Regions from separate parts of the Bacillus sp. JJ1562 genome, predicted to be linked through region 2. Evidence: riboswitches for the same ligand, from Rfam matches in the RefSeq annotation. Region 2 holds a riboswitch; the other holds the start of a gene.

Region 1 (5,655 bases), on a different contig from region 2:
CATTTTATATTTGGTAATGTTACACGAAAAAATATATGCCAACCATTCGCTCCGAGGGTAGTAGCAGCCATTTCTTCTTCTGTTCCCTGTTCTTGCATGATTGGCAGTAGTTCCCGAATAACAAAAGGTAACGTTACAAATATAGTTGCCAAAATGATGCCAGGCACTGCAAAAATAATTTGTATATTATTTGATTCTAAAAATGGACCTAAAATTCCCTGGGCTCCAAACAAGAGAACAAATATTAATCCTGCGATTACCGGAGAAACAGCAAATGGGATATCAATTAAAGTGATGAGCATATTTTTACCTTTAAAATCAAATTTAGTGATTGCCCATGCGGATATTACCCCAAACAACGTGTTTATTGGGACTACGATTGCCGCTGTGACAAGTGTCAATTTAATGGCGTTTAACGCATCACGCTCAGTCAATGATGCAATATACAAGTTGAATCCTTTACTTAAAGCTTCTGTAAAAACCACGATTAATGGCAATAGAATAAGGATTCCTAAAAAGAAAAGGGCAATCGTAATAAGAATCCATTTATTTGAATTACTTTCTCTAGATGTAAGATTATTCTTGTTTCTGGGACTATTGTTCTTCCTCATAAATAAATTAGCCTCCTTTCCTAGGTTGTCTGATGTTTTTTAGCAGTCCTCCACTGCCAAAAATTAATAAAAAATAAGAGAATGAAAGAAAAAATAAGCATGACGGCTGCAATTGCAGCTGCACCTGCATAATTATATTGTTCTAGTTTTGTAATAATCAGTAATGGGACAATTTCCGTTTTCATTGGCATATTACCCGAAATGAATACAACTGAACCGTATTCCCCTAAAGCCCTTGCAAAAGCAAGGGCGAAACCTGTCAGGATTGCTGGGAATATGGTTGGAAGGATGATCTTGATAAATACTTGAATTGAATTTGCGCCTAAAGTAGATGCTGCCTCTTCATATTGTGGATTTAAATCGAGTAAAACCGGCTGAACAGAACGAACAACAAATGGAAGCCCAATAAATGTTAGGGCAATCATTATTCCAAGAGGTGTGAAAGCTACTTTAACTCCTATACTTTCAAAGAATTGACCAATCCATCCGTTTGGTGCATATATTGCAGTTAAAGCGATTCCGGCTACAGCTGTGGGCAGGGCAAAAGGTAGGTCAACAATGGCATCAATAAATCGTTTCCCCCAAAAATCATATCTTGCTAAAACCCACGCTATTAGAGTGCCAAATATGGCGTTGACCAAAGCTGCAATCAAGGAAGTTTTAAAGGTCAATTGATAAGATGCTACGACTCTCTCATCCGTTACAGTGTTCCAAAATTCAGCAAAGCTCATAGTTGACGCTTTTAAAAATAAGGCTGCAAGAGGAATAAAAACAAGTAGACTTAGATAGACAATCGTATATCCCATGGAAAGTCCGAAACCCGGTAAAACTCGATGGTAGCTTTTCCTTTTATACACTTTTTAGCTCTCCTTTATTATTTCGGTTGATAAATTTCATCAAAAACTCCGCCATCATCAAAGTGGGTTTTTTGTGCATTCTTCCAGCCACCAAATACTTCATCTATTGTAAAGAGGTTGATATTTGGAAATAGATCAGCATACTTTTCAGCTGCTTTTTCAGATCGAGGACGATAATAATGTTTAGCTGCAATTTCCTGCCCTTCATCTGTATAGAGATATTCCAAGTAAGCTTTTGCTACCTTCTCAGTTCCATGCTTTTCAGCGATTTTGTCTACTACCGCTACAGGTGGTTCTGCCAAGATACTAATAGATGGAACCACTATTTCAAAATCATCTTTTCCTAACTCATTTAAAGCCAAAAATGCCTCATTTTCCCATGCAATTAATACGTCACCGATTCCTCTTTCAACAAACGTTGTTGTAGATGCACGTGCCCCTGAATCCAAAACGGGTACATTTTTAAATAGACTATTGACAAATTCTTTAGCCTTTTCTGTATCATTGTTATATTGTTCTAAAGCATATCCCCAAGCGGCCAAATAGTTCCAGCGAGCACCACCGGAAGTTTTCGGGTTAGGAGTAATAACAGAGACTCCATCTTTCACAAGATCATCCCAATCTTTGATTCCTTTTGGATTCCCTTTCCGAACCAAGAAAACTATTGTTGATGTATAAGGAGAACTATTATTTCCTAATCTTTCTTGCCAGTTTTCTGCAAGCTTGCCCGTTTCAGCTATTGCATCGATATCATATGCCAAAGCAAGTGTTACAATATCTGCCTCCAATCCATCAATAACAGATCGTGATTGTTTTCCAGAACCACCATGAGATTGATTAATTGTTACTTTTTGGCCCGTTTCTTTTTCCCAATAGGCTGCAAATTTCTCATTAAATTCTTCATACAATTCTCTAGTTGGATCATAGGACACATTCAATAATTCAATTTCTTCACTGTTTGTTGTTGAAGGTTGAGCGGAACAACCTACTACCGATAAAATTAGAAACAAAGATAACATTGAAATCATCATTTTCTTCATCTTCATTCATACCCCTTTGATTATTAAGAAATTTTTCTAACAAAAAAACCCTTTTAGTTGTAATCCGCAAACTTTTATTTACGGAAGAACTAAAGGGCCTTCGGTGGTCCGATTGGCAACAATTAATAAAATCTATAACTTTCCTTACTTTTTTATTTCAGTCTTTTTTAATGGAATTCGGTGTTTTTCTAATCGATCAATTTGGGTTATTTTTGAATCATGTACGATTATTTGAACCGTCCCGAACTCAAGTCCTTCTAATAAACTAGCAATTTTTTTCATTACTTCGGTTTCAAGATTGCCTTTTAAATACAACAAAATCCTCTCCTTCCAGTTTTACAATTTCATTTTTTAGCAAATCTTCAAGAGTTGTTCGTTCTAAAACATAGGCTATTGTATCACGCACTAAGGTCCATAAAGGTTTTAATTGACAACCTGCTTCCAAGGGACAAGGTTCATATTTTGTTAATGAAGCACAACTCATAGGTGACAAAGGTCCTTCTAAATCCCGAATAACTTCGCCAATATTAATATTCTTCGGTTCCTTGTATAGCTGGTAACCACCTTTTGCTCCCCGTTTACTCATTACATATCCTAGCTTTTTTAATTGAAGTAAGATTTGCTCTAGATATTGATTGCTAACTAAAGTCTTTTCTGATATTTGCTGGATTCCTAATACCTTTCCTTGATTGCTACCAAGCAGAAGTAGAGCTCTTAATGCGTATTCTCCCTTACTCGATACTTTCAATGCCTCGCCTCCATTTATTGTTGAGTGTTTCAGTCAACATTCAATGATAATAATAAATCTCAATCGGTAAAGGACAGAACCTACCAAATTCAGATTTTAGATAATTATAGATATATGCCCTTCGTGATTAAATGTCACATAAAATTAATTTTTATGCATAAATTACAGTAGACACATCGGAATTATCGGTTTAAACTATAAGGTATAGTTAAGAAAAAATTTTATATGAAATGCTTATCAAGAGAGGTGGAGGGTCTGGCCCTATGAAACCTCAGCAACAGATTCATAAGAATACTGTGCTAAATCCTGCAAGCTTACAGCTTGAAAGATAAGTTGAGGTTACGACCACAACCAAACTAAAAAATCCTCTCCTTATCTTTTCAATGGTATTTATTGAAAAATATTATAAAAGGGAGAGGATTTTATTATGAGTTTATTAAGAGATTCAGTTGAAAAAAGACGAAACGATTTAATTGGTAAATTGCTTGAGCTTGACCAATATAAAAAAGGTGGAAAACACCTTTTTGAGTTAACTTTATCCGACTTAGAATATGCATATTTTAAAGCTCAAACTGATGTACATCCACACTCTAATCATTCATCCTTAAGGTGGAAAAATTTCTAATATATTAAAAAACAGACATGGCTGCCTTTCAATACATTGCAGCCTATGATTCTCTCCATTGGAGGAACCAAAAAATTTATAGCTTACTTATCGGTAAATTGGGGTTCTCTTTTTTGAATAAACGCTTCAACGCCTTCCTTTACATCGTTTGTTTGAAAAACATGGCCAAAATTTTCAGCTTCCGTGACTAAGCCTTCAGGAAGTAGCTGTTCGCAGCCAATATCAATTGAACGCTTTGCAAAAGAAAGTGCTTGTAAAGAAAATCTGCTAATAGATTCTGCAAGTTCCAACGCCTTTGCAAAAGATTTTCCTCTAGGAACGACAAGATTGACTAGCCCTATTTGTTTGGCTTCTTCTGCGGTAAGAGGCTCTCCGGTGAAAATCAATTCTTTTGCTTTTGCTTTGCCAACTAGCCGCGGCAGCCTTTGTGTTCCACCTGCACCTGGAAATAACCCTAATTTAATTTCAGGAAGCCCAATTTTAATTTGTTCCTCCGCTATTCGAAGATCACAACATAAAGCCAGTTCACATCCCCCTCCTAATGCTGCACCGTTAATTGCAGCAATAGTCGGCTGAGACAAACGTTCAATTCTATTAAGGGGTTCTTGAAGCCAGAGTGACTTTCTCTTTGCTTCCTCCACCCCTTTTCCCATCCAATCCGGGAATCCCTTAATATCTCCTCCAGCTACAAAAGCCCTATTGCCTTCACCAGTAACAATCACGACTTTAATTTCAAAATCATTTTCAATTTCATCCATCACAAGATTCAATTGTTCGATAACGTCAGCACTAAGTATATTTACAGGCGGATTATCGATCACAATTTTAGCGATTTGGCTTTGCTTCGACCAGGAAACAACATGAATCTTACTCATTGATTTCTCCTCAGCTTTCTGAATAGATAGAATTTAAATGTTATTAAGATTGTGTATTTTTTAATCCATACCACTATACTGCTTTCGCAAGATGTACTTTTGTACCTTTCCAGAAGGAGTACGAGGTATTTCATCAACAAATATTACTTTTCTAGGCTTCTTATAGCTAGCCAAGCATTGTTTACAGAAATCAATAACAACCTCTTTCGTAAGATTGGCCCCTTCCTTCTTCACAATAACAGCGCATACAGCTTCAATATATGTCGGATCAGGAATACCAATGATAGTAACTTCCTTCACATCCGGGTGACGATATAACACATCTTCAATCTCCGCTGCATAAATGTTTTCGCCACCACTTCGTATCATGTCTTTCTTTCGGCCTGCAATTGATATATAACCATCTTGATCGAACACTCCCAAATCTCCTGTTTTACACCACCCATTTACGAATGTTTCCATTGTTGCTTCCGGTTTTCTCCAATACCCCTCTGAAACTCCTGGACTTTTAATCGCAATTTCTCCGACTTCTCCAACAGGAAGCGGCATTCCATTATCATCAATAATTTTTATTTCTGTAAGAGGCATTGGCTTTCCAACTGTATGTCCTTTCGTAATAACATCCTCTGGATCGAGAGCAGCCGCAATTGGCTGGCCTTCAGTTAAACCGTAAACTTGAACAACCCCTAGATGCGGATACTTCTCTTTTAACTGCTCTAGTGCCCATGGCATTAACGAGTCACCACCGGTGTAAATCGTTTTTAACGACCTTAGCTGATACTTATCAAGGTCGAGATAATTTAGCATTTCATAAATCATAAATGGAAATAAAAAGCAATCAGTTACGTTTTCACTTTCAATTACTGAAAGTATTCTACTAATCTCGAATCCTTGGCTTT
Region 2 (5,655 bases):
GAATCCCATTGATTATTTTTAAATCATCAACCGTGGTTTCAAATCTTTTCGCAATCCCAGGTAATGTATCACCTGCTTGAATGACATAGATATTGTCGTGGGGGTTTGCGCTAGTATTAATAGGCGAAAATAATATAATAACGCTGATTATTAAAATAATCCTAGTTCTCATGGTTTGTATCCTTTCGTCATGTATTGTTATTAGTTTGTAAAACAAATTTAATATTATGCGATTTGGGTACTTGGGTGTGGTTTCTTTTCACTTTTTATCGGATAATTATGACAGAAAGCTCAGCGCTACTACGAAGTATATATTATAAATTTGACTTCTTTTAGGGAGTTGGCAATGGGCGGTAAGGAGGAAAAATCATGCTTGAGTTTGAACCATACATAGATCAATTTGCAAGAATAAAAGTAGTAGGTGTTGGCGGCGGAGGAAATAATGCTGTCAATCGAATGATTGAAGCAGGGGTAGAAGGTGTAGAATTCATTGCGGTGAATACGGATGGACAAGCCCTTAATCAATCAAGAGCAGAGATCACCATTCAAATCGGCGCATCGTTAACCCGCGGACTTGGAGCAGGTGCCGATCCACAAATTGGGATGAGAGCCGTTGAAGAGAGTGAAAAAGAAATCGAAGAAGCATTAAGGGGAGCGGATATGGTCTTTGTTACTGCTGGAATGGGCGGCGGCACTGGAACCGGAGCAGCTCCGGAAATTGCAAGAATCGCAAAGAAGCTGGGCTCGTTAACAATTGGTGTTGTAACAAGACCATTTCGATTTGAAGGCCGTAAGCGTGGGGTCAATGCAGATGCTGGTATTGACGCGATGAAGGAAGCAGTGGACACGTTAATTATTATTCCAAATGAAAAATTATTAGAGATTGTCGATAAACGTACTCCGATGATTGAAGCATTCCGAGAAGCGGATAATGTTCTTCTACGTGGGGTCCAAGGGATTTCTGATTTAATTGCTGTACCTGGTTTAATAAATCTTGATTTTGCCGATGTAAAAACAGTTATGTCTCATAGAGGAACAGCTTTAATGGGGATTGGAATGGCAAAAGGGGATGGGCGTGCAGTTGAGGCAGCTCATAAAGCAATCAATAGTCCACTACTTGAAACATCCATTAGTGGAGCGCGTGGTGTGATATTAAATATCACAGGCGGAAGAAATTTAAGTCTATTTGAAATTCAGGAAGCAGCAGACGTGATTTCATCAGCAACACATGAGGATTTAAACATGATCTTTGGATCGGTTATTAATGACAATTTGAAGGATGAAATAATTGTGACCGTAATTGCTACAGGATTTACAGAAAATTAAAGGAAAGAGGCACCCTTTGGGGATGCCTCTTTGCTTTTGTCTAGCTCCAGGCGCTACATCGGCTCGGGGTCACAAGCCAATAGATGGGCGCCTTGAGCTTTTCTAATTAAGGAAGTAGGTAGCCAGCAGCTTGAAAAATGCTGTACCAATCTTCACGGGTTAACTGAACTTCGCTTGCTTTTACAGAGTCTTTTAAGCGTTCTATATTCATAGTTCCGATAATTGGCTGCATGTTGGCCGGATGACGTAATAGCCATGCAATCGCAATCGTTGTATTGGATACCCCATATTTTTCTGCGATTTCGTCAATTTTTTGATTTAATTCAGGGCATTTTTCATTGCCAAGAAATGGCCCTTCAAAATAACCATATTGGAATGGCGACCAAGGTTGAATCGTAATGTCATGTAGACGGCAATAATCAAGCACATCTCCATCACGGTTTATGGAGGAGTCGACTTGCATGTTCACAGTGACGCCATTTGCAATCATATGGGCATTTGGGATGCTTAATTGGAGTTGATTCGCAACAATTGGCTGCTTCACATATTTTTTAAGTAACTGGATTTGCATAGGCTTTTGATTAGAAACTCCAAAATGACGAACCTTTCCAGAAGACTCTAATTGGTCAAATGCTTCTGCAACCTCTTCTGGCTCAACAAGGGCATCAGGACGGTGTAAAAGTAAGACATCAAGATAATCCGTATTGAGTCGTTTTAAAATTCCATCAACAGAATTAAGGATATGCTCCTTTGAAAAATCAAACATTCCTTTTCGAATGCCACATTTGGATTGAAGAATGATTTTTTCTCTCACATCATCATTCATATGTATCGCATCTGCAAAGATTTCCTCACAAGCACCTTTTCCGTATATATCGGCGTGATCAAAGAAGTTTGCTCCCATTTCTATAGCTGTTTGAACAAACTTTTCTGCTTCAGGCTTTTCCAAAGAATTAATCCTCATACAGCCTACTGCAACAACTGGTACCTCAAGTGAACTAGTTCCTAGTTTTATTTTTCGCATGTTTTACTTACCTCCAATTTTAGAACTGCTGTTACTGTCTCCACTATCTAGTCTACATATTTCGATATTGAAAGGAAAGCCTAGAAAAAAGGGGGTTTTGTAATGAAACGGATGTTACTGCTGTTACTATTGTCGTTCCCGATGTTTTTCTTGATGGGTTGCGGAGATGATGAAATGCCTGAAGAAGGCGAAGACATCGAGGAAATCGAAGAAGAGGATGAAATTGGTGACGGCGAAATTGATGACGAATAGAATACAAAAAAGTGTTCCTCCTGGATTAGGAGGAACACTCTTATTAGTTACGCAACGTTTGCTGCTGTTTTTGTTGCTTTTTTCTCGTTGAATCGTTTTGTAAGGTAAGGTACTGCGAATCTGTCTACACCGTAGTAGTAAGTTGCAGCGCCTGCGAATAGGAGAATAACCGTTACTGTGTACAGTACTGGGTTTGTGCTTACAGTTCCAGCAAGTAAGAAGTTAAGGTTCATGAATCCTGCTGCAAGTAACGCTGGGATAGTAGCAGCACCTACAATTAATCCAAGACCTACTAGGAATTCGCCCCAAGGAATAAGCACGTTGATTATTTCAACATTTGGTAGGGCAAAGCCTTCAAGGAATGTTGCGTACCAGCCTGCTACCGCGGGATGTTCACCACCTGCTTTAGCCAATGCGCCTTGTAGGAAACCGCCTGCGTCAAATCCTCCAGTAATTTTATGAAAACCAGCTTCAATCCACTGAATACCTAACCAAATTCGTAATACTGTCCAAATAACTGCCATTTTAGGTCCTTTTAAGAATGTTCTCATTCTAATCTCCCCTTATAATTGATTTGTGAAACTCTTCACAAGTTGTTGTAAAAAAATATGAGTGCTTAGCTGCCAGCTTTTGTGTAGTTTGTTTGTGAAGTTTTTCACTAACTTTCTACACTCTTAATATACAATGGATTTCTGGTAAAAGCAATAGGCTTCACAAATCAGACACAATATATTTTTACGTCTTTTTTTTGCTTAGAATACATAGGTATAGGGATACGATTTGGATTCAAAATAATATTCCAATTAGGTAAAATATTTAAAAAAGTGTTTGACTTTAGATTTTTCACATACTATAATCCTTTTATAAAGCAAAACAGGAACGTATTAATTTAATAAAGACTCTTATCCAGAGCGGTGGAGGGACATGGCCCTACGAAACCCGGCAACCTTCAAGATTATTCTTGAAAAGGTGCTAATTCCAACAGGTATAAATACCTGAGAGATAAGAGGAGGAAAAAAGCCCTCTTCTTATTGAAGAGGGCTTTTTCTATCGCTTAAAAGATGAAGGTTTGGAATTACATTAGTATAATCTTGAGTTTTTCTATAAAAATACTGAGTGAAGAGGAGACGAGATATGAAAAACATAGGTACATTTCTTATTGCAGCACTGATTTTAATTGGGATTGTCGGTTGTTCCGATAGCACAGGTAAAGCTAGCCAAGGGAACAAAAAACCAGAAAAAATTACATTAGATTATGCCTTTTACTCTCCAACTAGTCTTGTGTTAAAAGAATTTGGTTGGGCAGAGGAAGCATTCAAGGAAGAAGGAATTAAGGTTGAGTTTGTTCTTAGCCAGGGAAGTAATAAAGCCCTCGAATTCTTGAACAGTGGAAGCGCTGATTTTGGTTCATCTGCAGGGGCAGCTGCTTTAATGGCAAAAGCAAACGGTGCACCGATTGAATCCGTTTATATTTATTCAAAGCCAGAGTGGACTGCACTTGTAGCGAATAAAGATTCTAAGATTCAAAGTGTAAGTGACTTAAAAGGGAAAAAGGTCGCCGCAACCATCGGGACTGACCCCTATATTTTCCTATTGCGGGCCCTAGATGAGGAAGGATTAAGTCCATCCGATGTTGAGATTGTCAATCTACAGCATGGAGATGGAGCGGGGGCTTTATCATCTGGTCAGGTAGATGCATGGTCAGGACTAGATCCTCATATGGCAAGAGTTGAATTAGAAACAGACGCGAAGCTTTTCTATCGCAATGCTGATTTTAATACGTATGGGACTTTAAATGTCCGCTCGGAATTTGCGGAAAAATACCCCGGTTACGTTGAAAAGGTCATAGAAGTTTACGAAAAGGCTCGTACTTGGGTTTTAGAAAATCCGGAAGAGGCTGCAGAAATTCTTGCAAAATCAGCAAATATTGATATTGATGTAGCACACAAGCAATTAAATGAACGCAATGATTTTTCTAATCCGGTGCCAGGGGAATCTCAAATTGAGGCATTAACGGAAGCGGGTAAGGTTCTTCAAGCACAGGATATCATCAAAAAAGACGTTGAATTGGAAAAAGTAATCGAAGAATTGATTAATCCGACGTTTGCGCAAAAAGTAATAAAACAATAAGGGGCCCATTTTTCTAAGTGGCACCCCCTCTCTAAAGGAGGAGGCAACATGAACACAAAAGGCGAAGCGTTATCAAGGCAAATTAAGGTGAAGTCGAAAACACAATTTGTTTTATCAGGAAATGTAAAGGTAGTCCTACTTGGAAGTATCATACCTGCCATTTTACTTGTGATTTGGCAGTTTTTAAGCCATATCGGTGTCCTTGAAGCGCATCTTATGCCGGCACCAACGGTCATCCTGGCGAAAATAATTGAATTCGCTGGGGATGGCAGTCTTTGGGGCCATATTGGAATTACTTTATATCGAATCTTTTTTGGTTTTCTTATTGGCGTAGTTGCAGCTGTGATATTTGGTTCATTGGTCGGCTATTTTCGAATCGCGGAAGCATTATTGGATCCAATGCTTCAAGCCTTCCGTTCGATTCCATCCCTTGCATGGGTACCCCTTTTTATCCTTTGGATGGGAATTGCTGAACCATCGAAAATTACACTAATTGCTGTTGGGGTGTTTTTTCCGGTGTATTTAAACATTGTGTCAGGCATTCAGGGGGTTGACCGAAAGCTGATTGAAGTAGGGAAAATCTACAATTTTTCAACGTTCGAGTTAATTAGAAAGGTCATTTTGCCTGCTTCTCTGCCATCCTTTTTAGTTGGGATAAGAAGTGGTTTAGGACTAGGATGGATGTTTGTAGTTGCGGCTGAATTAATGGGAGCCAGTCAAGGGATTGGGTATTTGCTCGTCGTTGGTCAAAACTCATATTCTCCTGAAACGGTCATTGCAAGCATTGTGCTGTTTGCAATTTTAGGTAAAATAACGGACTCCGTTTTGAAGAAAACAGAGGAAAAAACACTTCATTGGCAGGACAGCTTTGTGAAGTAAGCTGAAAGGATGAAAAAAATGCTAGCAGTTCATAATGTTTCACG

The links. Region 2 has a riboswitch for S-adenosylmethionine ahead of V7097_RS00210 (aliphatic sulfonate ABC transporter substrate-binding protein). Riboswitches for the same ligand answer to the same signal wherever they lie in the genome.
Region 1: it holds a riboswitch for S-adenosylmethionine, as region 2 does, so the genes downstream of both, V7097_RS14480 (Fur-regulated basic protein FbpA) here and V7097_RS00210 (aliphatic sulfonate ABC transporter substrate-binding protein) in region 2, are expected to answer to the same signal.

The regions. Positions count from the first base shown of each region.
Region 1 covers NZ_JBALOQ010000022.1:48,498-54,152, forward strand. Annotated here, with positions in the region: gene cysW (sulfate ABC transporter permease subunit CysW) at 1-611, opposite strand, end outside; gene cysT (sulfate ABC transporter permease subunit CysT) at 632-1,468, opposite strand; gene V7097_RS14465 (sulfate ABC transporter substrate-binding protein) at 1,486-2,514, opposite strand; gene V7097_RS14470 (YezD family protein) at 2,653-2,790, opposite strand; gene V7097_RS14475 (RrF2 family transcriptional regulator) at 2,801-3,256, opposite strand; SAM riboswitch class I at 3,488-3,591, shown strand; gene V7097_RS14480 (Fur-regulated basic protein FbpA) at 3,684-3,881, shown strand; gene V7097_RS14485 (enoyl-CoA hydratase) at 3,965-4,756, opposite strand; gene V7097_RS14490 (AMP-binding protein) at 4,817-5,655, opposite strand, start outside.
Region 2 covers NZ_JBALOQ010000002.1:22,143-27,797, forward strand. Annotated here, with positions in the region: gene V7097_RS00185 (LysM peptidoglycan-binding domain-containing protein) at 1-172, opposite strand, end outside; partial or broken gene ftsZ (cell division protein FtsZ) at 370-1,320, shown strand; gene V7097_RS00195 (aldo/keto reductase) at 1,433-2,350, opposite strand; gene V7097_RS00200 (hypothetical protein) at 2,453-2,602, shown strand; gene V7097_RS00205 (DoxX family membrane protein) at 2,650-3,153, opposite strand; SAM riboswitch class I at 3,502-3,611, shown strand; gene V7097_RS00210 (aliphatic sulfonate ABC transporter substrate-binding protein) at 3,737-4,732, shown strand; gene V7097_RS00215 (ABC transporter permease) at 4,781-5,611, shown strand; gene V7097_RS00220 (ABC transporter ATP-binding protein) at 5,630-5,655, shown strand, end outside.